2 linked regions of the Acidaminococcus fermentans DSM 20731 genome follow. The protein of the gene in region 1 interacts with the protein of each later gene in a pairwise test. Links are inferred from orthologs where the notes say so. Each region holds a gene or a part of one and is shown in the gene's direction. Other genes may lie near its edges.

Evidence for each region.
Region 2: the proteins of pheS (region 1) and brnQ interact in binary tests that used the Escherichia coli proteins (3 or more experiments, as listed by UniProt). The link is inferred for Acidaminococcus fermentans DSM 20731 from one-to-one orthologs.

The regions. Positions count from the first base shown.
Region 1 is NC_013740.1:1,012,493-1,027,103, forward strand. Bases 5,760-8,685 are described here. They hold pheS (phenylalanine--tRNA ligase subunit alpha), read left to right. Parts: upstream 5,760-6,674; coding sequence 6,675-7,697; downstream 7,698-8,685. Other genes in these bases: ACFER_RS04625 (hypothetical protein), read right to left, coding at 5,760-6,351; pheT (phenylalanine--tRNA ligase subunit beta), read left to right, coding at 7,715-8,685. Outside these bases: ACFER_RS04600 (serine hydrolase), read left to right, coding at 1-364; ACFER_RS04605 (DUF2249 domain-containing protein), read right to left, coding at 397-1,077; ACFER_RS04610 (hypothetical protein), read left to right, coding at 1,282-1,593; ACFER_RS04615 (ABC transporter ATP-binding protein), read left to right, coding at 1,862-3,622; ACFER_RS04620 (ABC transporter ATP-binding protein), read left to right, coding at 3,612-5,252; more of ACFER_RS04625, read right to left, coding at 5,335-5,759; more of pheT, read left to right, coding at 8,686-10,153; ACFER_RS04655 (HIRAN domain-containing protein), read left to right, coding at 10,632-10,931; ACFER_RS04660 (NAD(P)-dependent alcohol dehydrogenase), read left to right, coding at 11,239-12,294; ACFER_RS04665 (GTP-binding protein), read left to right, coding at 12,362-13,327; ACFER_RS11935 (MmcQ/YjbR family DNA-binding protein), read right to left, coding at 13,339-13,860; ACFER_RS04680 (DUF1294 domain-containing protein), read left to right, coding at 14,051-14,332; ACFER_RS04685 (CtsR family transcriptional regulator), read left to right, coding at 14,515-14,611.
Region 2 is NC_013740.1:215,059-229,630, forward strand. What follows is about bases 11,677-14,563. They hold brnQ (branched-chain amino acid transport system II carrier protein), read left to right. Parts: upstream 11,677-12,391; coding sequence 12,392-13,735; downstream 13,736-14,563. Other genes in these bases: ACFER_RS01040 (SDR family NAD(P)-dependent oxidoreductase), read left to right, coding at 11,677-12,381; ACFER_RS01050 (porin family protein), read left to right, coding at 13,813-14,421. Also shown: ACFER_RS00970 (V-type ATP synthase subunit E), read left to right, coding at 1-459; ACFER_RS00975 (V-type ATPase subunit), read left to right, coding at 461-1,456; ACFER_RS00980 (V-type ATP synthase subunit F), read left to right, coding at 1,483-1,809; ACFER_RS00985 (V-type ATP synthase subunit A), read left to right, coding at 1,816-3,591; ACFER_RS00990 (V-type ATP synthase subunit B), read left to right, coding at 3,584-4,975; ACFER_RS00995 (V-type ATP synthase subunit D), read left to right, coding at 4,979-5,614; MocR-like pyridoxine biosynthesis transcription factor PdxR, read left to right, coding at 5,727-7,079; ACFER_RS01005 (hypothetical protein), read left to right, coding at 7,172-7,729; ACFER_RS01010 (nitroreductase family protein), read left to right, coding at 7,745-8,320; ACFER_RS01015 (NAD(P)/FAD-dependent oxidoreductase), read left to right, coding at 8,348-9,205; ACFER_RS01020 (hypothetical protein), read left to right, coding at 9,202-10,197; ACFER_RS01025 (peptidylprolyl isomerase), read left to right, coding at 10,429-10,896; ACFER_RS01030 (GIY-YIG nuclease family protein), read left to right, coding at 10,893-11,162; ACFER_RS01035 (cold shock domain-containing protein), read left to right, coding at 11,319-11,516; more of ACFER_RS01040, read left to right, coding at 11,626-11,676. UniProt on the Escherichia coli protein: Liv-II branched chain amino acid transport system, which transports leucine, valine and isoleucine. Also acts as a low-affinity threonine transporter.

The DNA.
Region 1 (14,611 bases):
CCTGCGCCGGAAGATGATGGATACGAAAGCCATGGAGGAAGGACGGGAAAACATGACCAGTACCCGGGATGTGGCCCTGCTGTTCAAGCGGCTGTACCGGGGAAACTGTGTGGGACCGGCCCAGGACCGGGAAATGCTGGAGATTTACAAACGGCAGACCGACAACGACAGCATCCCCGGAGACCTGCCCCAGGGAACGGTGGTGGCTCACAAAACCGGAGAAGTCAGCGATGTGCGCCACGACGGGGGCATCGTCTATACCCCCAAAGGCTCCTATGTGCTGGTGATCTTCACCCGGAACTATACCCCTTACGAAACCATGGCCGGATTGTCGGAGAAGATCTATCAGGCGTTTGTGGAATAACGGGGAGTGTGAATTTTTCACACCCCCCGTTTTTATTTGCACATCCCTTTGTTGTCTGAGAAACGTTCCTTCAGCATCCGGTTGATTTCGGCTCTGTCTTTTCCCTGCTTTTCCATCTGCTTGATCAGCTTGTAGGCATGGAACAGGGGGGACGGGGCGATTTCAGAACTGAAGAAGCCGATGCCCATGTTCCAGGCCAGTTGTTCGAACACATCGTCCAGGGCTCTGGAATCCAGGCCATTGGCATAGGCTTTCAGCAATTCCCGCATGGCCTGCCGCATCCGTCCGGCACCCACCGCATTGGCCAGGGAAAGCAGGAGCCGGATGTTGTACGCCAGATACCGTTTTTCGCTTTTCCAGGTCATATCCCAGAATTCCACCGCCAGTTCTCCCAGCTTTTCATCGATCAGCGGGTAATTGGTGATCACCGCCGGCCGTTCCGGTGCGTCGTCTCCGTTTCCTTTTGCCTGGGCCCGGTAGAAATACGCGTGGTATTCGTGATCCGCTTTTTTCTCCGTATCATGCACGTAGCCCAGCATTTCCATCACTTCATAGAGGGGAATGGGTTCAAAGGATTGGATCACTTCCAGCCCTTCTCCCACAGGAAGCTTCGCCGCCTGGTTTTTCAGCCCTTCCAGGAAATTGCCCGCAATGCCCCGCACATCGATTTTTTTGAAGCCGCCAACTTTCTCTTTCCATTCCATATTTTTCATATCCGTTTGCCCCTTTCGTTTGTTCTGTTATCTGCAGTCACCATAGGTGTTTTGGTTGGCTCTTTCGTCTTTCTGGAATCAATATAGCATGGCAGGGAAAACAAGTATGTTGGCAATACAACGGACGAAAGATTCTCCCAAAGTCCACAGTCCGGGACAGCATCCAGCCGGGTCTCAAAAAGATTTGGGAAGTTGATCTATGCCATGAACTGCAAAGAAGAGGATATGGAAAAATTCCATTATCCGGAGCTGTTGGGAACCTGGGGGAAAACCATGGACCTGGTTTATGGATACAACGAAGTCCAGTACTGCTGCAATACCTATCAATACAATGATTATTCCCGTTACCGGCAGAACCTTTTTGATGGAGCGGACAAGAAGCGGCAGAGGGAGGAAGTCTTTCCCCAGGACCTGAAAAAGTCCTGTGACCTGGGGATGCGACTGACCCGGATGGCGAAGGAAGCCAGCAAAGCTGGCTTTGAACAACGGAAACCGTTATATAAATCGTTTCTGTAGGGGCGGCAGGCCCGGCCGCCCGCCAAATCAGCCGTTGACCATGTGTTGTGCGGGGCGCCGGGCCTGCGCCCCTACGGTCTTTCTTTTTTATTTCAAAATCAATTTGCAAAATTGATTTCCTTAACGACCAACGATGAACGATGAACGATGGACCTGCAGGTTCGTCGGTCTGCCTTCTTTCTCCCTCTATTTTCAAAAAGTTTAACTTTTTTCGCTCTCCTGTACTGTATACTATGGATAGACAATACAGCACGGGGGGCGGTTTTTTATGTTTGAAGGCAGAATCCGGGAGGTGGGGCGGCCGGACCGGATCCCTTCCTATTTCGGACAGGAAAAGGCCGTGCTGCTGGTGGTAACGGTCACCGGCATCCTCTACAACCTGGGCATGGGAGCCGGGCCCTATTTCGAAGGCCAGCTGGCCCAGTGCCTCTACGACATTTACCAGGGGGAAGCCACTGCCGGGGACATGGCCCGTCTGGCGGCGCTCTATGTGGGAGTGATCTTCCTGGTCCAGCTGGCCCGGGCGGGGAAGCGGTACAGTGTGCGGCTCTTTGCCAACCGGGTGAGCCGGACCATGCGCCATACCCTCTACCACAGCCTGGTGCGGCTGGACGCCCATGCCCTCCAGCAGGAAAACCTGGGGAACCTGATGACCAAGGCCATGGGGGACGTGGACGCCTGTGCGGAAGGGATGCGGAAATTCACCACGGAGGTGTTCGATACCGGGGTGGTGATGGTGGTGTACCTGTCCCTGCTGCTGGCCTATGACTGGCGGCTGACCCTGCTGGCCTGTCTGTTCACTCCGGCGGCCTACTGGATCGCCAACCGGCTGAAGAAACAGGTGGCCCGGGCCAATGGGGTTTACAAGGCCACGGAAGCCCGGCTGAACACCCTGACCCTGGACCGGGTGAGCCACGCCCTGACCTACCGGATCTACGGCCAGGAAAGCCGTCGGGATGCCGCTTACGAAACCCAGCTCACCGCCTACGAAAAGGCCAGTGCCCGGGCCAATATCTTCGAAGGGGCCCTGGGGCCTTTGTATGACGCCATTGCCATGGCCGGCACCGGGATGATCTTCTGGTTCGGGGCGAAAAACGTCCAGGGCACCGGCTGGGAAGTGTGGAACATCGCCAGCTTCACCACCTTCCTGGCCTGCTTCACCAAACTGGCGGTGAAGACCAGCCATGCGGCCAAGTTGTTCAATGCGGTCCAGAAGGCCCAGGTTTCCTGGCAGCGGATCAAACCCCTGCTCCGGCAGGCGGCACCGGAACAGGAGGAACAGCTCCTGGGTCCGGTGGAACCGGTGACCCTGGAAATCCGGGATCTGTCCTGCCATTATCCGGGCCAGGAGAATGGCCTGGAAGGGATTTCCTTTACCGCCCGTCCCGGGGATATCATCGGCATTACGGGCCCGGTGGCCTGCGGGAAGAGCCTTTTGGGGAAGGTGTTCCTGGATGAGGTGCCCTGGACCGGCTCCATCCGGTGCAATGGACGGGATTTTTCCGCCCTGGACGGGCTGCAGCGCCGGAGCCTGATTTCCTATCTGGGCCACGATCCGGAACTGCTGACCACCTCCATCGGAGAAAACATCCGGATGGGAGACCCGGTGGAGGTGGAAAAATTCCTGGCCATGACCAACCTGGCAGGGGAAGTGGCCGCCATGCCCCAGGGAGCGGATACCCCGGTGGGCAGCGGCGGCACCCGGCTTTCCGGGGGTCAGCAGGCCCGGATTGCCCTGGCCCGGACCCTGGCCCATGCCCGGTCCATCCTGGTGCTGGACGATCCCTTTGCGGCGGTGGACCGGAAGGGGGAGACGAAGATCCTGGATGCCATGAGAAAGACCTTTCCGGACCGGGTGATCCTGCTGATTTCCCATCGGCTCACCCATTTTCCGGAATTTACCGGGGTATTGTTCCTGGAAAAGGGCCGGGGAAAGTTCGGTACCCATGACCAGCTGCTGCAGGAAGAGCCCGGCTATGCCCGACTGGTGCAGCTCCAGCAGGAAGGAGTGGATCTGGATGAACAATGAGAATCCTGTATGGAAAAGTGTCAAAGGCACCCTCCAGGCCCATCCCCGGACCTGGGCCCTGGTGGCCGTCCTGGTGGTCCTTTCGGTGACCACCTCCCTGCTGCCGCCCCTGGTACTGGAAAAAGCGGTGGACAGCCTGACGGAAGGCCGAGGGATCCCCTGGCAGCTGTGGGCTCTCTACATCGGGCTCATCGTCCTGTCGGACTGCTGTGAAACAGCCCAGAACGGGGCCATCACCCTGTTCGGCCAGAAGGTGACCCACGGGCTCCGGTCCACCCTGTGCGCCAAGCTGGACCGGCTGCCGGCCCGGTACTTTACCGGCCATCCCAGCGGTCAGACCGCTTCAGTGTTCGTCAACGACGGGGACACCATCGATGCTCTGTATTCTGACGGAATCGTGGGGATGCTGGCGGACGCCTGCAAACTGCTGGGGATTTTGGGGATCCTGTGGAGCCGGAGCCGGGGCCTGTTCGCCATCCTGTGCCTGGTGCTGCCCCTGCTGTTTATGCTCACCCGGCATTTCCAGCGGGGGACCCTGGCGGCCCAGCGGGAAAACCGGCGGGCCATCGGACGGGTGAACAGCCATGTGCCGGAGACCATCCGAAACATCCGGACCATCCACACCCTGGGGAAGGAACCGTATATGGAAGACCGGTACGATTCCCTGATCACCGACAGCTTCCGGGCCATCAACCGGGCCAATGTGTTCGACGGGATCTATTCTCCCATCATCCTGGTGACCCAGGCGGCAGTGGTGGCGGTGATCATGGTGGGAGCCTCCCAGGGGCCTGCCTGGGCGGATCTGTTCGGTCTTTCCGTTGGGTCTGCCGTGGCGGTGATCGCTTATGTGGGGAAGATCTTCGGTCCCCTGGAAAGCATCGGCATGGAAATCCAGAGCATCCAGAGCGCCATGGCCGGGATCCAGCACATCGGGGAATTCCTGGATGAACCGGAACGGGAACCGGTTTCCGCCAGTCCCCTGCCGGAAGAACTGCGGCAAAAGGCGGTGGCTTTTTCCCATGTGACTTTCGGGTACGATCCGGCCCGGCCCATCCTCCGGGACTTTTCCTGCAGCCTGGAACCCGGGGAACAGGCCATCCTCATGGGGCCCAGCGGCTGCGGGAAAAGCACCCTGTTCAAGCTGCTGCTGGGGATGTACAGTCCCTGGCAGGGAAATGTGGCTCTTTTGGGACACCGGGCCGGGACCATCCCGGAAGGGGAGAAACGCAGTCTGTACGGCTGTGTGGAACAGGAGTTTTCCATTGTTCCCGGAACGGTGGCGGACCAGGTGACCCTGGGGGACGGTTCGGTGACTCCGGAACAGGTGGACCGGGCCCTGGCCCTGGTGGGACTGAAGGAAACCGTGGACCGGATGCCCCAGGGGAAGGAAACCCCCATGGGGGACGAACTGTTCTCCCAGGGAGAACTCCAGCTGCTGAACATTGCCCGGGCGGTGGCCAGGGAACCCCGGCTGCTCCTTCTGGACGAAATCACCGCCAACCTGGACAGCCAGACGGAAGCCCGGGTGCTGGAAGCCCTGGAACGGGCCGCCCGGGGCCGCACGGTGCTCAGCATCTCCCACCGGTTCTCCCGGATGATGGCAGGGCAGAGGATCGTGAGGATGGGGTGATTGGTTGTCAACGGCCAGTGACCAGTGACCGGCAAAGGGGCTGTGAAAAAATGAGAAATCATTTTTTCACAGCCCCTTTTTTTCAATATCCCAACTTCTTCTTCAGTTCTTCCATATCCTTTTCCGACAGGAAGGGACGGATCACATCCAGGTAATAGTCCGCTTCCTGTTCTCTGCCCGCCTTGTGGCAGGCCTGGGCTCCGCCGGCGGCCAGCCGGAGCACTTCCGGATTGGGGCCCAGGGGGATGTCTTCCTTCTGGGTGAAGGCGGTGAGTTCTTCCCGGGTGGCCGGCGCCAGTTCATCTCCCAGCTTCTGGGCGATGGTTTCCAGCTGGCCCTTTACGGCCCCTTCCTCCCCGTAGTTCAGGCTCAGCAGGAAGGCGTACCGGGCACCCTGCCAGTTGCCCTTGTGGAGCAGCCGTTCCCCTTCGTTCCGGTAGCACCGGGCCAGGTCGGCAGGGCGGAAAGCCTGCCGGAAGGCATCCCGGTTCACCCGTCCGAAACCGTCCCAGTCCTTTTCTTCCCGGAGCACAGACAGATAGCAGAACCGCACCGGGGCACTGGTGGGATCCCAGCGGAGTCCCTTTTCCAGGGCTTTCCGGGCCGCTTTGGTCTGGCCCTGGGCCAGTTCCAGTTCGCCCAGCAGCAGGTAGAGCAGATGGAAGGGGAAAGGAGCCTGCTGGACGGCCTTTCTGGGCTGGTAAAACTGCTGGTACAGCACCATTTCCATAGGCTCCGCAAAGGAACGGAATTCCACTTCCGAATCCGGCTGGAACAGGGCGGAATGCTCCGCCTCCCGGATATGGGGGGTGAGGATGGCCCGTGCCTTGTCATAATCCCCGGCGCCGGTGAGTTTCTGGGCTTCCGCCAGATCGGCCCGGAATTTTTCAAAGGCGTGGCTGAACATATCCGCAAAATGTTGCCGGCTCTCTTCCGGCATCAGCTTGTACAGCAGCTGGGTGCAGGCCCGGATGATTTCCCGGTGCAGGGGATGGTCCCGGTACAGCTCCATGCAGCCCTGCAGATATTTGATGTCTTTCTGGGAGTTCCCGGTCAGGTTCTCCCGGATGGATTTCAGGATGGATTCCAGTTCTTCCATGATTCTTCCTCCGATTCATTGCAGTTTGTATTCTATTATACAGCCCTTGCCCCCTTCCTTCAACTGTGCTATAATAGTTCCATTCAATTCCATACCTTGCCATGAACAGGAGAGTACTCATTTCCGGAGGTCACAGAGAGTGGGGAGCAGGTGGGAGCCCCATACGGAAAGAAACGGGGAAGTTCACCTGGGAGCAACCGGACTGAACGGAGTAGGTCCGGCGCCGGCCCCGTTATCGGCCAGATGAGTGAAAAAATAGGGTGGTACCGCGAACCTTCGCCCCTTGTGGGGACGGAGGTTCTATTTTTTTAGGAGGCGTGAACATGAGCGATAAACTGCAGGAACTGCGGGAGAAGATCCAGAAGGATCTCAGTCAAGTCAAAAGTGTGGAAGATCTGAAGAACATCCGGGTCCAGTACCTGGGCAAGAAGGGGGCCCTGACCTCCATTCTCCGGAGCCTGGGAGACGTGGCGGCGGAAGAACGGCCGAAGATCGGCAAAATGGTCAACGAAGTCCGGGCCAAGATGGAACAGCGGATCAACGAACAGATGAAGCTGCTGGAAGCCCATCAGATGGAAGAAAAACTGGCCAGTGAAACCCTGGATTTCACCCTGCCGGGACGGAAACCGGCCCTGGGCCATCTCCATCCGGTGACCCAGACCCTGCGGGACATCAAGAAAGTGTTCATGCGCATGGGGTTCGAAGTGGTGGAAGGCCCGGAAATCGAAACGGACTATTTCAACTTTGAAGCCCTGAACCTGCCCAAGGACCATCCGGCCCGGGATATGCAGGATACCTTCTACATCACCGATGACATCCTGCTCCGGACCCAGACTTCCGGGGTACAGGCCCGTACCATGCAGAGCCGGGAACCCAACACCCCCATCCGGATGATCTGCCCGGGCACCGTGTACCGGAACGACTACGATGCCACCCATTCTCCCATGTTCCATCAGGTGGAAGGCCTGGTGGTGGACAAGGATATTTCCCTGGCGGACCTGAAAGGGACCCTGGAACTGTTCTGCAAGGAGATGTTCGGGGACAGCGTGAAGATCCGGCTGCGGCCCAGCTTCTTCCCCTTCACGGAACCCTCCTGCGAAGTGGATATCAGCTGCGTCATGTGCGGGGGCAAGGGCTGCCGGGTGTGCAAGAACTCCGGCTGGCTGGAAATCCTGGGGGCCGGGATGGTGCATCCCAACGTGCTGCGGATGAGCGGCTACGATCCGGACAAAATGAAGGGCTTTGCCTTCGGGATGGGCGTGGAACGGATTGCCATGCTGCGGTACGGCATCGACGATCTCCGTCTGTTCTTCGAAAATGACCTGCGGTTCATCCGTCAATTCTGAGTGGGAGGCAAAGGACAATGTTAGCTTCTATTAATTGGTTGAAACAATATGTGGATATTCCCGTAACGCCGGAAGTGCTGGCGGACAAACTGACCCGGGTGGGCCTGGAAGTGGAACAGGTAATCCATCTGGGCGAAGGCCTGGAAGGGGTCATCACCGGGAAGGTGGCCCAGATCGAACGGCATCCCAATTCTGACCATCTGTGGATCTGCCAGATGGACCTGGGGCAGGGGGAACTGGTCCAGATCCTCACCGGGGCCCAGAACGTGCATCAGGGGGATATGGTACCGGTGGCCGTGGTGGGCTCCCATCTGCCCGGCGGCATGACCCTGAAGGCCGCCAAGATGCGGGGCCTGGATTCCAACGGCATGCTGTGCAGCGCCGGGGAACTGGGCATCGATGCCAAACTGCTGCTGCCGGAACAGCGGGACGGGATCTTCATCCTGCCGGAAAACACTCCCATCGGGGTGGACGTGAAGGAACTGCTGGGGCTGGATGATGTGGTGCTGGATATCGACCTGACCGCCAACCGCAGCGACTGCTTCAACATGCTGGGCCTGGCCCGGGAAACTGCCGCGGTGCTGGGACAAAGCCTGCGTCTGCCCAAACTGGCCACCCGGGACGAAGCGGCCGGCAGCGCAGCCGACTGCGCCAAGGTGGAAATCCAGTGCAAAGACCTGTGCACCCGGTTCGCCATGCGGATGGTGAAGGATATCCAGGTGACGGAATCTCCTGAATGGATGCAGAAACTGCTCCGAGCCGTGAACATCCGTCCCATCAACAATGTGGTGGACGTGACCAACTATGTGATGATGGAACTGGGCCAGCCCATGCATGCCTACGACTATGACACGGTGGCGGACCACACCTGGATCGTCCGCCGGGCCCAGGAAGGGGAGACCCTGGTGACCCTGGACGGCCAGAAACGGGACCTGAATCCCAACATGATCGTCATCGCCGACCCGGAAAAAGCCATTGGTCTGGGGGGCGTCATGGGCGGCCTGGCTACGGAAGTCACCGGCAAGACCGTGAACGTGATGCTGGAATCCGCCACCTTCTACGGCCCCAGCATCCGGCACACCTCCAAGGACCTGGGCCTGCGCAGTGAAGCTTCCCAGCGGTTCGAACGGGGGGTGGACACCATCCGGGACCACGATGCCCTGAACCGGGCTGTGCACCTGCTGGAAGAAATGGGCGCCTGCAAGGCCGTGGCCGGTGTGGTGGAAGACTACCCGGTACCCCAGGAACCGGTGAAGATCAAGGCCCTGCCGGAAGCCCTGCGCCGGCGGATCGGCACGGAAGAAATCACCGATGCAGAGATGCGCTCCATCCTGGAAGGGCTCCGGTTCGATGTGGAACCCCAGGCCGACGGAAGCTGGCTGGTCACCGTGCCCACCTGGCGGAACGACTGCACCTGCGATGCGGACCTGTCTGAAGAAGTGGCCCGGATGTACGGCTACGACAAGATCCCGTCCACCCTGCCCCAGCTGGATATGGCCCGGGGCGGCCAGGCTCCCATCGAGGACGTGAAGGACAAGGTACGGAACTGCCTGGCGGATGCGGGTCTGGACGAAGTGATGACCTACACCTTCATCAACGCCGGGGACTTTGACAAACTGGGACTGGGTGCCGACGACAGCCGCCGGCAGGCCATCCAGATCATCAACCCCATCAGCGACGATTTCCGCACCATGCGCACCACCCTGGTGCCCAGCCTGCTGAATACCGCCGCCTACAACCTGGCCCGGCAGAACGACCGGGTGGCCCTGTTCGAAGTGGGCCGGGTGTTCCTGCCCAAGGCTCTGCCCCTGACAGAACAGCCTGCGGAAAAGACCCGTCTGTGTGTGGTGCTGTCCGGCAAACGGAATGAACTGAACTGGACCGAAAGCAAGGACGCGGTGGACTTCTTCGACCTGAAAGGGGACCTGGAACTGGTGCTGGAAGTGCTCCAGGCCAGCGGCGTGACTTACGCCAAACCGGAAGAGAAGTTCCTCCATCCCGGCAAGAGCTGCACCGTGCTCCATGACGGGAAGGCCGTGGGCTTCATGGGGGCCCTCCATCCCCAGGTGCAGGACCGGTTCGGCCTCAGCGGGGAAACCTTCGTGCTGGAACTGGATCTGAGCAGCTTCGTGGAGGGGGCGGAACGGATTCCCCAGTTCACCCATATTCCCCAGTTCCCCAGCACCAGCCGGGATATTGCCGTGGTGGTGCCCCAGACCGTCAGCGCCGTTGACCTGATGGCGGAAATCCGCACCCAGGCCGGCCCGCTGCTGAAGGATGTGCGGCTGTTCGACGTGTACAGCGGCAAGCAGGTGAAAGCCGGGTGCAAGAGCGTGGCCTTCAGCCTGACCTTCCAGGATATTACCCGGACCCTCCAGGACAAGGAAATCAACGACATCATCAACCAGGTGGTGAAGAAAGTCCAGGAACGGTTCGAAGGGGAATTGAGAGAGTAAAAAGGGGTGTGAAAAAAACACACCCTCGGTCAACGGTCAGCTGACCGTTGACCACTTTTTTCAAAAAAACTGTTGACAAAAATCCCTATCTATCGTATACTAAACAAGTCAGCGGCGCTGGAAAGCAAAGCGACAACGGCCCAGTAGTTCAGTTGGTTAGAATGCCGCCCTGTCACGGCGGAGATCGTCGGTTCGAGTCCGTCCTGGGTCGCCAATGCGGAAGTAGCTCAGTGGTAGAGCATCACCTTGCCAAGGTGGGGGTCGCGAGTTCGAATCTCGTTTTCCGCTCCATAGGAGTATAGTTCAATGGTAGAGCAACGGTCTCCAAAACCGTCGATCTGGGTTCGAATCCTAGTACTCCTGCCAGTGAATTTGAAAGGACTTCCTGAAAGGGAAGTCCTTTTTCGTATATTCTGTCCCCCTTTTTACCCACCAACTCTTCTATAATGGAAGTAAGAAAAAGAAAGGTGGGACAATCATGAAAAAGATCTTCATTACCATTACCGGCTGCAACCATTATATGGGCTACGAGGTATTCTGGCGGAAAATGGAACTGGTGCTGAGGAAGGAACCGGACAACGAATATGATAAGGAAGCCATCCGGGTGGAACTGCCGGGCATCGGCAAAGTGGGCTATGTGGCCAACAGCCCCCACACCGTGCTGGGGGACACCTGCAGTGCAGGACGGATCTATGACAAAATCGGCAAAAAAGCCCATGCCAAGGTAGTGCTGGTCACCGGACGGGGCGTGGTAGCACAGGTGAAGAAGGAAAAGTGAAGAAGGAAGAGCGGGACGGCGGGAGCGCTTTTCCGTCTCGCGCCAGGCGTCTCACGTCTCACGCCAAAGGAGACCATCTGCCGGGGGCAGATCTCCGTGGGTAAAGAAAAAGTCCAGGGTTTGTGTGCGGGGTTTCATAGGTAAGGCTCCTTTATACAACAGATACTTTTATTGTAGGGAAAAGGGGGATAAGAGTCAATGTTCCCCGGGCCTCCTTGACGAAATGAAGAAAATTTGTGATAATAGAATCAGAAAATGTTAAAAATGTTTAATTGTCAGAAATCTGAAACAATCAGGAGGTGCTTCAATGAGAGGATATGCCATGCTGAAAATCGGGGAATCGGGATGGATCGAAAAGGAGCGGCCGGTATGCGGCCCCCTGGATGCCATCTGCCGTCCCATTGCTGTAGCCATCTGTTCGTCCGACGTCCATACCCTGTGGGCCGGGGCCATCGGGGACCGGCACAATATGATCCTGGGCCACGAATGCTGCGCTGAAGTGGTGGAAGTGGGCAGCCTGGTGAAGGATTTCAAACCCGGTGACCGGGTGCTGGTGCCCGCCATTACTCCGGACTGGAGTTCCGAAGCGGCCCAGGCCGGATGGCAGCAGCATTCCGGCGGGATGCTGGGCGGCTGGAAGTTCTCCAACTATAAAGACGGGGTGTTTGCGGATTTCTTCCATGTGAACGATGCGGATGGGAACCTGGCCCATCTGCCGGAGGGGATGGACCCGGTGGATGCCTGCATTATGTCCGACATGGTTCCCACCGGCTTCCATGCGGTGGAACTGGCGGATGTCCAGTTCGGAGATACGGTGCTGGTCATCGGCATCGGTCCTGTGGGCCTGATGTCCGTCCGGGCCTGTGCCCTACGGGGAGCCAGCCGGATCATTGCCGTGGGGACCCGGCCGGTGTGCCGTCAGGTGGCCAGGGAATACGGAGCCGATGAATTCATCAGCTACAAGGAAGGCCCCATCTTCCAGCAGGTGCTGGATATGACCGGCGGCGCCGGGGTGGACCGGGTGTGCATTGCCGGGGGCACGGTGGATACCTTCAGCGAAGCCATCAAATGTCTGAAACCCGGGGGACGGATCGGCAACGTGAATTACCTGGGTTCCGGGGATTATGTGAAGATCCCCCGGGTGGAATGGGGCGCCGGGATGGCCAACAAGACCATTGCCGGAGGGCTTATGCCGGGGGGCCGGCTGCGCATGGAAAAACTTTCCAGCCTGGCCACCAGCGGGCGTCTGGATCTCCACAAGGAAGTCACCCATATCTTCCAGGGGAAGGAACATGTGGAAGAAGCACTGTTCATGATGCGGGACAAACCTGCCGATCTGATCAAACCGGTGGTCATCTGGTAAAAATGGAACAGGGGGGCGCTGCTTGATGGGCAGCAGCCCCCTTCTTTTTCCTGCAGGGAGGATTGCCATGAAAATACTCATTGTCTCCGGCTTCCTGGGAGCCGGAAAAACCACCTTCATCCGTCATCTGACGGATACGCTTCCCCAGGTGGATTTTGCCATTTTTGAAAATGAAATCGGGGAAACGGACCTGGATGCCAAGGTCCTGCGGGATGGGGACCGGAGCCTGAATGTGTACGAAATGACGGAAAACTGCGTGTGCTGCACCGGCAAGGCGGATTTTCTCACCAACCTGATGACCATCCTCTCCGCCCTGGATCCGGAAGTGCTCATTGTGGAGCCTACGGGAGCAGCCCGGCTCAGTGCCCTGATGGGGGCCATCGAGGGGCTGCAGTACGACGCCCTGGAACTGCTGCCGCCCCTGACCCTGGTGGATGCCGGGACATTTTTCCGGGAAAAGGATGATTTCAGTGAGCTGCGCCTGGACCAGATCCGTCATGGATCCGTACTGGTTCTGTCCAAATCGGAACAGCTGTCCCCGGAAGAGACGGCGGTTTACCGCCAGGAACTCCAGGAACTGGCTCCGGAGGCGGAGATCATCACCGGGGATTACAAAAAACGGTCCGCAGACTGGTTCCGGAGCCTGCTGGAAAAGCGGGGAGGACTAGTCCTGGCGCAAGAGGATCATGAACCCTGCCAGGAACACCACCATCATGACCATGACCATCATCACGGAGAAGAGGCCCTGACCACTGTGACCCTGACCCGGGTGGCCGTGCCCCATCCCCTGTACCTGATGCGGTTCCTGGACCTGGTGACCAAAAGCTGTTTCGGCCGGATTCCCCGGGCCAAAGGGTATCTGCCCTGCGGGAACGAATGGGTCCGGTTCGATCTGGTCCAGGACCGGTGGCTGATTACTGGTTTTCCCCCCCAGGCAGAGGCCCGGGTGACCCTGATCGGAACCCGGCTGAAGGAAGAAGCGGCCCGGAGCTGGTTTGAAGGGGCGGAGGGAGCTGCAAGGTCCGGGCTATAACAGTTGGCGGTTCATTCCGTAAGAAGATAGCTGGCCTTTATGAGAGCCAGGATGGCTTCGTCCGCCAAAGAATTATCCAGCACCACAGAAATCCACAGCCGGTGGTTCATGTGATAGGCAGGATAGATGCCGGGAATGTGGTGGAGCTGTTCCGCCTCCTGGGGCCGGATCTTCAGATTCATCACGTCGAGCAGGTCAGGGGTGCCATCCTTGTGGAGGACCGTACGCTTCACATTCATGATGAGGGCGAACCATTTCCGGTTGGAAGCATGGCGGAAAATTCCGTAGGACTGGTAACGGGCAGAATGTTCCCAGGGAAAATCCGGCCTGACCTGGAACTGGTCCAGGATCTGCCGGGTGAGCCGGTTGGCCTGGGGAGAAGCAAAAAGGACATCCCGGCAGCAGTGGTCGGCAATGTCTCGCAGCAGGGCGCCGGGCCTGCGCCCCCTACGGGACGGAACACAATGGCGGGTCGTCGGGCTTCCCCTGTATGGTACAATAGAAAGAAAAAAGGAGGCCTGCCATGAGAAAATATTGGAGCTTGGCCGCCCTGCTGGTCCTGGCCTTTTTGCTTGTTCTCCTGGCCGGCTGCGGAGTGGACCAAAGACAGAGGGACGGGAAGACCGGGGCCTCGCCGGTGAGGATCAGTGGGCCGCTTCGGGGCCCAGTCTTCTAGTCTCTGGCCGGATGAACGACTCACGATGAACCCCAAAGGAGGAACTCATGCCAATCCATTTTACCCCTTTCACTGGGGGGCTTTTGCTGATCAATCTCATTACGTTTGCCGCTTACGGCTATGACAAATTCTGTGCCAGGCGGGGAGCCTGGCGGGTGCCGGAAATCCGGCTGCTTCTTTTGGCGGCGGTGGGGGGCAGCCTGGGAGCCCTGTTGGCCATGTTCCTGTTCCGGCACAAGACGAAGCATCTGAAATTCACCATCGGGGTGCCGGTGATCCTGGGGCTGCAGATTTTTCTGGGGGTGAATTTTCTCATCGCCAGTCAGTAGCCAAAGGAGAAATTTGCAGGCAAATCTTTTGAAGGGGAACGCAGCCCAGCTGCGTTTTCTTTCAGAACCATCTTCCTTTGACCGTTGGCAGCAGCCCTCCGCATTTCCCTCTTGCCAAACGTCAAAATGTCAAATATAATAGAGCATGGGAGAACCTGTCTTTCCCATAGGAGGTAATCATCATGCGCAATATTGCCGATGCCATAGAGCAATTCATCATCAGCGAGCTGTTCGCCAATGAACAGGACCGGGTGGATGTGAAGCGGAGCCAGCTGGCGG
Region 2 (14,572 bases), 790 kb from region 1 along the record:
TCCCAGGTGGATGCCAAAGAAGCGGCCGGCCGTCTGCAGCTGATCGCGGAACTGCAGAGCCGGAAAGAGAACCTGGCCAGCAAGCGGAAAGTGCTCCAGGAAGCTTTTGATCAGGCTGCCGGACAGCTGGAAGCCCTGCCCCAGGAACAGTGGGAAAATCTGATCGGGCGGATCATCCTGGAATCGGATCTTACCGGCCGTGAAACCCTGGTGGTACCGGCCAAGGACCGGCCCCGGTATGAAAACGGATTCCTGGCCCGGCTCAACGGTGAGCTGAAGGCCCAGGGCCGGGAAGGGGCACTGGCCCTGTCGGACAAAGAGGCGGATTTCGCCGATGGGGTGCTGATCGAAGGGGATACCTGTGATTATGACGGTTCCTTCGCCACCCTGCTGGAAGACGTACGGACCGGGGAGGAATACCGCGTGGCAGAGCTCCTGTTTGGCGCGGAGGTGAAGTAAAATGGCCCAGCCCAGTTATGAATATGCTCTGGGCCGGATCAGCGTCCTGTCCACCCATCTGCTCACCGCAGCCCAGCTGCGGCGGATTGCGGAAGCCGACAGCACAAAGGCGGCCATGAAGCTGCTGCTGGAGACCGGGTACGGGGAAAATACGGCCACGGAACAGGAACTGGCCCAGGGAGAAATCGACCTGATCATCCGGGCCCAGATGCAGCTGACCCGGAAACGGATCCAGGAACTGACGCCGGATCCGGAACTGACCGGTCTGTTCCTGCTGCCGGTGGATACCCACAACCTGAAATGCCTGCTGAAGGCACGGCTGCTGGGAACCCAGGCGGACGCCATCCTCCGGGAGGGAGGCAATTTCGACCTGAACCTCCTGAAGGACATGGTCCAGACCAAATATTATGAAGACCTGCCGCCCATCTACTGCCAGACCCTGAACGAAATCGAAGGGGAGCTGGCCCGGGAAGCGGATCCTTTCCGGCTCAGCGCCCTGCTGGACGGAGCCATGTTCCGTCAGGCAAAGGCGGTGCTGGACCGGAAAAAGGAAGACGGCTTCATCCGGAAGTATTTTTCTCTGTGGGCGGATTACCTGAATACCATCAGCCTGATCCGGGCCCAGAATCTCCACTGGGAACTGTCCCAGCTGCGGCTGGTCCTGGTGGACTGCGGAGAGATCCCCCGGACGGTGTTCGAAGAAAGCCTGGATGTGCCTCCGGAACAGCTGGGGGCCCGTCTGAACCAGGGAAGCCATGGGGCGGAACTGGTCCAGGCCATCAATGAATTTGCACAGACCAATGAGCTGGGGGTCATTGCCCGCCGGATGGAAGAGGGGCTGAGCCTGATCCTCCGCCGGGCCAGATGGGATACCCATTCTCTGGGGCCCATCGTGGGATACCTGGAAGCCCGGGAAACGGAAGCGGAAGCCCTGCGGATGATCTTCGGAGCCATCCAGGGCGGCTTTGAACCCCAGCTGCCCAGTGTCTATGCCTGATCACAGGAAGCATGGGAGGCAGCAAGATGGATAAAAAGAAAATTGCAGTGATCGGCGATCCCAGCTCCGTGATGATCTTCAAAGCCGTAGGATTCGATGTGTTCTACGAGGAAGAACAGGAACAGATAGAGCGCAGGATCCACCGTCTGGCCGATGGGGGCTATGCCGTGATCTATATTACGGAAACCGCCGCCCAGAAGGCCCAGGCGGTGATCGCAGAATATGCTACCGCTACCTTTCCCGCTATCATTCCCATCCCCGCCGGGAACAAATCCCTGGGACTGGGCATGAAGCGTGTCCGGGAAAATGTGGAAAAAGCAGTAGGCGCCGATATTCTATTCAAGGAAGGGTAGGGAACAATCGTGAGTGGAAAGATCGTGAAAGTATCCGGCCCGCTGATTGTCGCCGAAGGCATGAAAGACGTGCAGCTCCATGATATGGTCCGCGTCAGTGACAAGCGCCTGATCGGTGAAGTCATCGAGCTTCGTGATGATAAGGCTTCTATCCAGGTTTACGAAGAAACGGCCGGCCTGGGGCCGGGGGAACCGGTGGAATCCACCGGGTCTCCCATGAGTGTGGAACTGGCTCCCGGGCTGATCGAAAGCATCTTCGACGGGATCCAGCGCCCGCTGGAAAAAATCTATGAACTGGCCGGGGACCGGATCAGCCGGGGGGTGGAAGTGCCCAAACTGAACCGGGAAAAGAAATGGCAGTTCGTGCCGGTGGCCAAACCGGGGGATCAGGTCTCCGGCGGTGATGTGATCGGTACGGTCCAGGAAACCCCGGCGGTGCTCCACAAGATCATGGTGCCTCCCGGCAAAAGCGGCACCGTGGAATGGGTCTATGAAGGGGAAGCCACCATCCTGGACCCGGTGTACAAACTGAAGGACAGCAAAGGGAATGTGCAGGAATATCCCATGCTGCAGCAGTGGCCGGTCCGTGTGGCCCGGCCCTACAAGACCAAGCTGCCTCCGGAAGAACCCATGGTCACCGGGCAGCGGGTCATCGATACCCTGTTCCCCATTGCCAAAGGGGGCGTGGCCGCCGTGCCCGGTCCTTTCGGCAGCGGCAAGACGGTCATCCAGCATCAGCTGGCCAAGTGGGCGGATGCGGACATCATCGTCTATGTGGGCTGTGGGGAACGTGGGAACGAAATGACCGACGTACTGAACGAATTCCCGGCTCTGAACGATCCCCGTACCGGCCTGCCGCTGATGAAGCGGACGGTGCTGATCGCCAATACCTCCGACATGCCGGTGGCCGCCCGGGAAGCGTCCATTTACACCGGTATCACCATTGCTGAATACTATCGGGACATGGGCTACAAAGTGGCCATCATGGCCGACTCCACCTCCCGCTGGGCGGAAGCCCTCCGGGAAATGTCCTCCCGTCTGGAAGAAATGCCCGGTGAAGAAGGGTACCCGGCGTACCTGTCCTCCCGTCTGGCGGAATACTACGAACGGGCCGGGGAAGTGGAATGTCTGGGCCAGGAGGACCGGGTAGGGGCGGTTTCCGCCATCGGGGCCGTATCCCCTCCCGGCGGGGATATTTCCGAACCCGTATCCCAGGCCACCCTGCGGATCGTGAAGGTGTTCTGGTGCCTGTCTTCGGCCCTGGCCTATGCCCGGCATTTCCCGGCCATCGACTGGCTCCAGAGCTATTCCCTGTATTCCGACCGGCTGCGGGCTTATTATGATGCCAAAGTGGCTCCCGACTGGTCCAAACTGGTGGGGACCGCCATGGAGATCCTCCAGGAAGAATCCAACCTGAACGAAATCGTCCGTCTGGTGGGGATCGATGCCCTGGGCTTCAAGGACCGGATCACCATGGAATGTGCCCGGTCCATCCGGGAAGACTTCCTGCACCAGAACTCCTTCCACGAAGTGGATACCTACACTTCTCTGGAAAAACAGTATGACATGCTGAAACTGATCATCACCTGGTACGAGAAAGCCCTGGATGCCATGACCAAGCATGTGAAACTGGACAAACTGATCGATATGCCCATCCGGGAACAGATCGGCCGTGCCAAGTACATTCCGGAAAAAGAACGGAAGGAAAAATTCGGCCAGCTGAACCGGGATCTGGAGCAGGCCTTTGCAGAACTGACGGAAGAGGGTGAAGAAAATGCGTAAGGATTACAAGACCATCCGTGAAGTGGTGGGCCCTCTGATGCTGGTGGATCAGGTGAAAGGCGCAACCTATGACGAACTGGTGGAAATCCACCAGGCCAACGGGGAACTCCGGAAGGGCAAGGTGCTTACCGTGGACGGGGACAAGGCCCTGGTCCAGCTGTTCGAAGATTCCCAGGGGCTGCAGCCGGCTACAGCCAAGGCCCGGTTCCTGGGCCACGGGATCCAGCTGGGGGTGTCTCCCGCCATGCTGGGCCGGGTGTTCGACGGCATGGGCAGCCCCATTGACGGGGGGCCGGCCATCATCCCGGAAGAATACAAGGACATCAATGGGGAACCCATGAACCCGGCGGCCCGGGAATATCCTTCCGAATTCATCCAGACCGGGGTCAGTGCCATCGATGGCCTGAACACCCTGGTCCGGGGGCAGAAACTGCCGGTGTTCTCCGGTTCCGGTCTGCCCCATGCCCAGCTGGCTGCCCAGATCGCCCGGCAGGCCCGGGTACGGGGCACCGACGAAAAGTTCGCCGTGGTGTTCGCTGCCGTAGGGATCACCTTCGAAGAAGCCAACTTCTTCATGCAGGACTTCAACCGGACCGGGGCCCTGAGCCGTGCGGTGATGTTCATCAACCTGGCCAACGACCCGGCGGTAGAACGGATCGCAACCCCCCGTATGGCCATTACCGCGGCGGAATATCTGGCCTTTGAACTGGATATGCACGTGCTGGTCATCATCACCGACATCACCAACTATGCCGATGCCCTCCGGGAAGTGTCCGCTGCCCGGAAGGAAGTCCCGGGGCGCCGGGGCTACCCTGGGTATCTGTATACGGACCTGGCTACCATGTACGAACGGGCCGGCCGGATCCGGGGCAAGAAGGGCTCCATTACCATGATCCCCATCCTGTCCATGCCGGAAGACGACAAGACCCACCCCATCCCTGACCTGACCGGGTACATCACCGAAGGCCAGATCATCCTGTCCAGGGAACTGTACCGGAAAGGGCTGACGCCGCCCATCGACGTGCTGCCTTCCCTGTCCCGTCTGAAGGATAAAGGGGTGGGCAAGGGCAAGACCCGGGAAGACCATGCGGATACCATGAACCAGCTGTTCGCCGCCTATTCCCGGGGGAAACAGGCCAAGGAACTGGCCACCATCCTGGGGGATTCCGCCCTCAGCAAGGTGGATAAGCTGTATGCCCAATTCGCCGATGCCTTTGAAAAGGAATACGTCTCCCAGGGGTACCGGACCAACCGGTCCATCGAAGAGACCCTGGATCTGGGCTGGAAGCTGCTGGGAATCCTGCCCCGCAGCGAGCTGAAACGGATCCGGGATGAATACCTGGACAAATACTACAAACCGGCGGACGGCAGCAAGGGGGAATAACCCATGGCGACCAACGTGAATCCGACCCGGATGGAGCTGACCCGGCTGAAACGCCGGCTGGCCACCGCCGTCCGGGGGCATAAACTGCTGAAAGACAAACGGGACGAAATGGTCCGGCAGTTCATGATCTACATTCGCCGGAACCACGAGCTGCGGCTGAAGATGGAAAAAGCCCTTCAGAACGTGTCCCACCATTTCGTGGTGGCCCGGGCCCATATGGGGTTCCTGACCATGAACGAAGCCCTGCTGTACCCGGCCCGGAGTGCCGAGTTCGAAGTGGGGAGCAAGAATGTGATGAGCGTGGACGTGCCCACCCTGACCTATACGGGGGCTACGGCGGATGATGCGGCCCAGGTGCCCTATTCCTTCGCCTTTACCACCGGGGAACTGGACACGGCGGTGACGGAACTGACCACCTGCCTGCCGGATCTTTTGGAACTGGCGGAAGTGGAAAAGACCTGCAACATGCTGGCGGATGAAATCGAAAAGACCCGCCGGCGGGTGAACGCCCTGGAATACGTGATGATCCCGGAAATGCAGGAAAGCATCAAGTACATCACCATGAAGCTCAGCGAAAACGAAAGAGCCAGTACGGTGCGCCTGATGAAAGCCAAGGAAATCATGGCGAAGCAGGCGTGAAAGAAGGGGCTGTGAAAAAATGATTCCTCATTTTTTCACAGCCCCTTTTTATGCTACAATATCCGTGACTGTAATTTTTGTTAAAAAATACTGATGAAAGGAGCACAGTTCCGTGCTGACTACCTTTAATTTCCGGGCACAGCCGGGAAAAGAGCCTCTTTACCGGCAGCTGGCTGATTATTTCCGGCAGGAAATCCGCCAGCAGCATCTGGTTTCCCAGGATTTCCTGCCCTCCATCCGCAAACTGACCCGGGACCTGAAACTGAGCCGGACCACGGCGGAAAACGCTTACCAGATCCTCATCGACCAGGGGTATGTGGAAAACCTGCCCAACCGGGGTTACCGGGTGGCCGTCTATCAGCCCCGGGAAGCATCGGAGGGACAGGAAGCCGGGGAAGAACTCCGCCGGCCGGAAGTCCGCTGGAATTTTTCCAACAACTACATCGATACTTCCACCTTTGACACGGTGCTCTGGCGGCGCTGTCTGAACCAGGTGCTGCGGAATCCGGCGTCCATCGCCGGGTACGGGGATCCCCAGGGGGAACCGGAACTGCGCCGGGTCCTGGCCCGGTACAGTTATGCCTCCCGGGGGGTGGTGTGCCGTCCGGAACAGATCCTGGTGGGGGCCGGTCTCCAGACCCTGCTGCTGATCCTGCTGCCCCTGCTGCCCCTGGATCAGAAGGTGGCGGGCCTGGAAGCACCAGGGTTTCCCCAGGCGGAACAGATTTTCCATCTGATGGGGTGGAAGACCCGGCTTTTTGATCCGGCGGATCCCAAGGGAGACTGGCCCGGCCTGTTGATGATTTCCCCGGCCAATCCCTACAAGGGGCGGGCCCTGACGGAAAAAGAACGGAACAACCTGATCGTGGCTACCCAGCTGGAACGGGTGTATTTGCTGGAAGACGACTACAACGGGGAATTCCGGTATCTCCACCGGCCCACCCCGGCTCTCCACAGTTTTGGAAACCGGGAACAGATCATCTATCTGGGGTCTTTTTCCCGGACCATGCTGCCGTCCCTGCGGATCAGCTATCTGGTGCTGCCGGAGAAACTGCTGCCGGCCTATGAGGCCATTGCGGACCGGTACAACCAGACTTCCTCCACGGTGGAGCAGCTGGCTCTGGCGGCGTATATCGAAGAAGGTCATCTCACCCGGCACATCCGGAAGCTCCGGAGCCTGTACCGGACCAAGAGCCGGCGGCTGAAGGAAGAACTGACCAGCCGGTTCGGGAGCAAGGTCCGGCTGCTGAGCTACGGGTCCGGGCTCCATCTCCACATCGCCCTGGATCTGCCGGGAACGGCGGAAGAACTGGCCCGGAAAGCCCTGGCCCAGGGGGTCCGGGTCATCCCGGTCCGGGGTACGGAGCCGGGACGGTCCCCGGAATTCCTGCTGTCCTTTGCCGGGATTCCCGAGGAGAAGATCCGGGAAGGGGTGGAAGCCTTCCGGGAGGCTCTGGAGAAGTAAACGAAAAGACAATTGTCTTCTTTCCACCCGGTAGGGTATAATAAAAAGGATACAGAAAAAACATTTTGTCTATGGCTGCGGGAGGTGGATGTATGAAAAATACCTGGGAGATTGCGCTGCTGACGGTGATGCTGGGATTGGGCGGTCCGGCGGCCGGGGAAGCGGCCCAGTATTTTGCCCCCCGGTACAATCTCAGTGCCAACGGCCAGCTGCAGCCCCCACTGACGGTGGAATTCCAGAAAGGGGTTCCCCAGAAGATCAGTGCCAGCCTTACCGGTACTGACGGCGGAGAGAAGGTCCTGGTCCTGGGCTGGCAGGTGGGGGACGGAGTGGGACTGTGCACCCTCCAGAAAGGGGTGGACTACGCCCTGTACAAACTGGATTTCCGCCCGGGGAAACAGGATATCCTGGTGCTCAGCTACGGCCACCGGGGCACCGGCAAGACCCATCTGAATGAAGTGACCGTCATCGGGGAAGATTCCCTGGGGGTCATCCGCCAGCTGCCGGTGAACGGCTTTGTGCCCACGGCCGTGTTCAACAGTCCTCTCCAGATCCGCCAGCAGGAGGCGGTGCTGTTCCTGGAACAGGCACCCCATGTGCTGGTCCTCCGGGCGGACGGGGAAAACGGTTATGTGGCGGAAGTGGAATAAGAAGGAGTGAGTGAAATGGAATTGGCTTCTTTGTATGATACCTGCCGGACCTACCGGCGTTTTGAACAAAAGCCGGTGGAACCGGAGCTGCTGCGGACCCTGGCGGACGTTGCACGGAAACGGAGCTGCGGCCGGAACGGCCAGTGCCTGCGGTTTACGGTGGTGGAAAGCCCGGCAAATGTAAAAGCCATGCAGCCCCTGCTCCGGTGGGCGGCAGCCCTGCCTAAAGAAATCGGCACCCCGAAGGAAGGGGAACAGCCAGTGGCCTTTGTGGTGGTGTCCCGGCCCAAGGACGCCAACCCCACCATTTCCAGCATCGATGTGGGCATTGCCCTGGATGCCATGGCCATCACCGCCTGGCAGCAGGGGGTGGGCAGCGCCATCCTGGCAGCGGTGGACCGGCCGAAAATCGCGGCCCTGCTGGATATTCCGGAAGAACGGGAAGTGGTGACGGTACTGGCTCTGGGCTATCCCTCCCACCAAAGCACCCTGGTTCCTGGAGAAGAGGGAAAACTGGCCTACTATGTGGATGAGGCCCGGGATTATTATGTACCCAAACTGCCCCTGGAGAAAGTGGCGGAGTTCAAATAACCGCTCCCGAGAAAAAAGGAGAATCCTATGCTGTATGATATTGCCATTGTAGGGGGCGGGCCTGCCGGCTGCAGTGCGGCGGTGACGGCGGCCAACCGGTCTCTGGGCACTTTGCTGCTGGATACCGGAGATTTTGGCCTGGCTCTGCGGAAAAGCCATCTGGTGAAAAATTATCTGGGGCTGCCGGACCGGTCCGGAGTGGAACTGATGGATGCCTTTACCGCTCATATGAAGGCCGCCGGGACCACGGTGGTCCCCCATAAAGTACTGAGCATCATGCCCCGGGAGAAAAGCTTTTTCCTGGCCACACCGGGGGATGTGTATGAGGCCCGGAGTGTGATCCTGTGTCCGGGAGCCGCTCATGGGAAACCCCTGGAAGGGGAAACGGCCCTTCTGGGAAAAGGGGTCAGCTACTGTGCCACCTGTGACGGGTTTCTGTACCGGGGAAAGACCATCGGGGTGGTGACCAATCTGCCTTCCGCCTGGGAAGAAGTGGAGTTCCTGGCCGGGCTGGCGGCAGAAGTGAAGCTCTGGGCGGATTTTTCCCTGTCGGAAGAAAAACCGGCCAATGTGACGGTGATGGCCGGGAAACCCCGAAAGATCCTGGGAGAAGGAAAAGCCGAAGCCCTGGAAACCACGGCCGGGACGGAACCACTGGACGGTCTTTTCCTGCTCCGGGAAACAGATCCCCTGGACCGGCTCCTGCCCGGACTCCGGCTGGACGGGCCTTTTATCCGGGTGGACGGGAACCTGGCCACTTCCGTACCGGGGGTCTTTGCTGCCGGAGATGCGGCCGGTTATCCCTGGCAGATCAACAAGGCTGCCGGAGAAGGGCAAAAGGCACTGCTTTCTGCAGCCTTCTGGCTGCGGGAGAATCCGGTATGACCGGAAAAAAGACCGGACGGTTCCTGCTGGCACTGGCGGTGATGGGAATGCTGGCCGGGGGCTGCGTCCGGAGCCAGCCGGCGGAAACCGGACAGGCGGCGGAGACAGCGGCTCCTTCAGAAACCAAAGCCCTGGCACCGGGGGAAGGAGTGCAGGGCGCCCGGGTGGAATTTGTCACCCGGGAACACAAAATGGAACGGGTGCTGTTCAGCGGTGGCTATCTCCGGAGCCTTCCGGAGGAAAAACCGGAAACCATCCTGCGGCCGGCTCCTGCGGGCGCCCAGGGAATGATCTTCGGGAAGCGGGAAATCAACGGGCTGGAGTGGGCCAAAGTGGCCACCCGGGACGGGGTTACCGGCTGGTACACCGTGCCGGCCAAAAAAGGAGCCAGCCCCCGGGACAAACGGGAGCCCCTCCAGATCACCAATGAAGGCTACCGAACCATCTTTCCCCAGGTGACGGGAGGGGTCACGTCCCAGGTCCAGGACCGGATCAACCAGGAACTGGGCAATTACCTGTCCGTGTATCGGCATATTACCGGCCCGGTGGAAAGCGGGCTCCAGTGCAGGGTGACCTACAACCGCCGGCAGATCCTGAGCCTGGTGTTCCAGGGGGATCCCATCCTGTACCGGAGTTATCCGGTGACGGAAGTGAACAGCCTGGCCAGCTGGACCCGGCTGAAGCACTATGCCTATGTGTCCCCGCTCCAGGGAGGGGCTGATCCCTCCCTGCTGACGGCCCGGATCACGGATCTCCATTATGGGCTGGTGTTCGATCTGGTTACCGGCAGCCGGCTTCCTCTGGAGTACTTCCTGGGGCAGAACCGGCAGGAAGCCATCCGGGAACGGCTGGCGGACCTGGGAGAAGGGGCCCGGTTTCAGAAGGACAATTTCTACATTGATACCCAGGGACATCTGGTGGCCCTGGCTTCCGTCCCCGGCAAGGGACGGGTGGAGATGGATCTGTCGGATCTGGTGATTCGGGAATTTTAAGGAGGTGCGGAGCACCTCCTGTCAGCGGTCAGCTGTCAATGGTCAACGGCTGGTGGAAATCAATTTTGCCAATTGATTTTGAACCCTGTAAACCGTAGGGGCCGCACGCCGGGCGGCCCGCAAACCGTACGGACAAACGGTGATTTGACGGGCGGCCGGGCCTGCCGCCCCTGCAGGAACGATTTCCAGGGGCTGCTAAAGGGCAGCCCACACAACAACGAGGTGAACAACATGAATAAAAAAGTGCATTTCCATACCAACCTGGGAGATTTTACAGCTGAACTGTTTGAAGACAAGGCTCCCAAAACTGCCGGGAACTTTCTGGAACTGGTGGAGAAGGGGTTCTATGACGGGGTGATCTTCCACCGGGTCATCGATGATTTCATGATCCAGGGCGGGGACCCTACCGGTACCGGCATGGGCGGCCCCGGCTACACCATCGATGATGAATTCGGTCCCGGTCTGGCCCACAGCGGGGAAGGGATCCTGTCCATGGCCAACGCCGGTCCCAACACCGGGGGCAGCCAGTTCTTCATCACTCTGGTGCCTACTCCCTGGCTGGACGGCCACCATGCCATCTTCGGGAAAATCGTGGAAGGGATGGACGTGGTCCACAAGATCGGTTCCACGCCCACGGATTTCGCCGACCGGCCTCTCCAGGATGTGGTGATGGAAAAGGTGGAAGTCGTAAAGGAATGACCGCCTACGTCTATATGGTGCGCTGTGCCAACGGCGCCCTGTACACCGGCTGGACCAACGACCTGGCCCACCGGCTGGCCATGCACCGCAGCGGGTCCGGGGCCAAATACACCCGGGCCTTCAAGGCGGTGGACCTGGCTTATTTTGAGGAACTGCCGGACCGGAAAACGGCTCTTCGCCGGGAATATGCCCTGAAACAGTTGGCAAAAAAACAAAAAGAAGAGCTGGTCCGTCAATTTTCTCAAAAATCTTTGAAAATACCCTGAGTTTTCTGTATAGGCCCAATTCTTTTGCTTGTAAAAGTCCAGGGGTTATGCTAGAATGGAGAACAGAAACAACGGACTTACTGAATGTTGAACTCACGCAGGTATCACATATAGTTGGATCGTTTTTCGCAATATTTTTTAGGAGGCCAAGTAAAGATGACTGGCAAAGTTAAATGGTTTAATGCTGAAAAGGGTTATGGTTTCATCGAACGGGAAGATGGCGGCGATGTATTCGTTCATTTCTCCGCAATCCAGGGTGAAGGCTTCAAGACTCTGGAAGAAGGCCAGGCTGTAGAATTCGACGTTGTCGAAGGCAACCGTGGCGAACAGGCTGCCAACGTTGTGAAACTGTAAGATATACAGATATCTGCAAGGAACAACCAGCTTAGCAAAGAGGGGATATCGTGGAAACGGTATCTCCTTTTTTATTGTGCTGACCCCAGTATGCAAAGGAGAAGAAGATATGATCGGATATGGAATGGAGAACAAAAGGGGTGTGATCAGCGGAGGGACTTCCGGCATCGGCCTGGCCGCTGCCCGGATGCTGGTCCAGGATGGAGCCACCGTCTGGCTGGTGGGTCGGGATCCGGAACGGGGGAAGAAGGCCCTGGAAAGTCTTGAGGGACTGCCGGGGAAAGCCCTGTATCTCCAGGGAAATGTGAGCACCGTGGAAGGCTGCCGGAAAATCGCCGCCTGCCTCCAGCAGCATCATCAGGAACTGGATTTCCTGGTGAACAGCGCCGGGATCTATCAGGAAAAGCCCTTTCAGGATGTGACGGAAGAGGAGTATCAGCAGCTGATGGATGTGAATGTGAAGGGGACCATTTTCCTCACCCAGGCCCTGCTGGATCTCTTTGCCCAGGATGGCCCTTCCATTGTGAACATCGCCTCTGATGCCGCCCTGGAAGGGAATTACGGCTGCTGTCTGTATGCGGCTTCCAAAGGGGCTGTGGTGGCTTTTACCCGGTCCCTGGCTCTGGACCTGGCCCCCTGGGTCCGGGTGAACTGCCTGTGCCCCGGGGATGTGGATACGCCTCTGGTGGAAAAACAGCTGGCGGAAGGGGGCTATTCCCGGGAGTCCATGGCTTCCGTCTATCCTATGGGACGGATCGGGAAACCGGAAGAAGTGGCCCACATGATCTGTGCCGTCCTGTCTCCGCTCAATGGCTTCATGACCGGAGCCATCGTTTCCGTGGACGGCGGCCTGACGGCCAAATAAGGAGGATGCCATGAATCACAAACTGACTTCTGCAGAATATCTTTTTGTGGGCTCCATGCTGTTCGGCATGCTGTTCGGGGCCGGAAACCTGATCTTCCCGGTGCACATGGGCCAGCTGGCCGGGTCCCATTTCTGGGGGGCCAACCTGGGCTTCATTTCCACCGGGGTGTTCATGCCCTTCCTGGCCCTGATCGCTTTTGGGCTTTCCGGCAGCGGCAGTCTGGAAGAACTGGCCGGGAATGTGCATCCGGCCTTTGCCCGGATCTTTACGGTGCTGCTGTATCTCACCATCGGGCCGGCCTTTGCCCTGCCCCGGACCGCCACTGTTTCCTACCAGATCGGGATCGTTCCCTTTGTCAGCGGGAACCAGACCCTGGTGCTGGCCGGATTCACCTTCCTGTTCATGGCGGTGGCCCTGCTGTTTTCCCTGAAACCTTCCAAACTGATCGTTTACATCGGGAAATTCCTGAACCCGGTATTCCTGGCTTTCCTGGCCATCCTGGTGGCGGTGGCCCTGGCCCGTCCCATGGGATCCATTGCCGCCGGGGTGCCCCAGGGACCCTATGTGGACCATGCCTTCCTCACCGGGTTCAAGGAAGGATACAACACCATGGATGTGCTGGCCATGCTGGCCTTTTCCGTGGTGGTGATCAATACCCTGAAGGAACTGGGGGTATCGGATGCCCGGACCATTTCCGTGGACCTGCTGAAGGTGGGGATCATCGTGGTGTTCCTGATGGCCCTGATCTACACTCTGATCACCTGGCTGGGGACCTCCAGCCTGGGAGCGCTGGCCATCTCCGCCAACGGGGGCATTGCCCTGGCCCAGATTGCCCATGCCTATTTCGGACCGGTGGGGGGCATGCTGCTGGCGGCCATCGTGACCTTTGCCTGCCTGAAGACGGCCATCGGTCTCATCACCGCCTGTGCCAACACCTTTTGTGATCTGTTCCCCGGGAGCCTGAGCTATAAAGCCTACTGTGTGCTCTTTGCCGGGATTTCCTTCCTGATCGGGAATGTGGGGCTTACCCAGATCATCGTGCTGGCAGTACCCATCCTGATGTTCCTGTATCCCATGGCCATTACCCTGATCCTGGCATCCTTCGCCTCCGCCCTGCTGGGGAAGGACCGGCGGCTGTACCGGTGGCCCATGCTGCTGGCAGGGGTGGCGGCCTTCGGGGATGCCCTCAGCGTCCTGCCCAAAGGGCTCCAGGAAACCGGTGCCGTCCAGGCTCTGTTGGGGTGTTACCACCAGCTGCCCCTGTTTTCCCTGGGGATGAGCTGGCTGCTGCCCACCCTGGCGGCTCTGGCGGTTGCGGCTGCAGCCGTGAAACTGGGCGGAGTCCGGCGGTGAAATTTTGCGAAAATTGATGAAAAAGTGTATAATGAAAGAATGATGAATGTTTGAATCCATTGAAGGAGGGATTTCCCATGAAAAAAATGATGATGGCCACTGCAGTGCTGAGCCTGCTGCCTTTGACCGTGGCCTGTGCTTCTCCCCTGGCCAAGATTGCTCCTGGCGCTGCAAAAATCGATGCCAACGTCACGGTGGGCAACACTCTCAAATGGAAACAGGACGGGAAGACCACGGACTTTGGCGGTGACAGCCGGTACCGGGTGGGCGGCACCGTAGGGATCGCCGACAACCTGGGCCTGGATTACCGGTATGCGGCCCACGAAGGGGACCATGATGCCTCTGCCCAGTCCCATCAGGTCAGCCTGGTGTATCAGTTCAACCCGTATCTGTACGGGTACGGCGGGTATGTACGGAACCGTCTGAAACAGCACGGCTATCATGACAACAACAGCGGGTATCAGGTGGGGGCCATGGGCCGTCTGCCCATTACCGACAAGACCACCGGCTGGGCCAAGTTCGGTACCGGCAACAACATCACCCAGTACGAACTGGGCGTAGGCTACGCCTTCACCGACAACTGGGAAGCCAACGTATCCTACAACGACAGCAAGTACAAAGATTTCAAAGGCGATATCGACGCCAAGACCCACGAAGTGAATGTGGGGGTATCGTATAAGTTTTAAAAAAAGGAGATGTTGCACATCTTGTGTGACATCTCCTTTTTTGTCAGCTGACGGTTGACAGGGGTGTTGCTCATGCAACACCCCGTTTTTTATGCCCAAAAACCGCCCTTTTGTGACCAAAGTTCTCTGAGGACTCTGTGATTTTTTATAA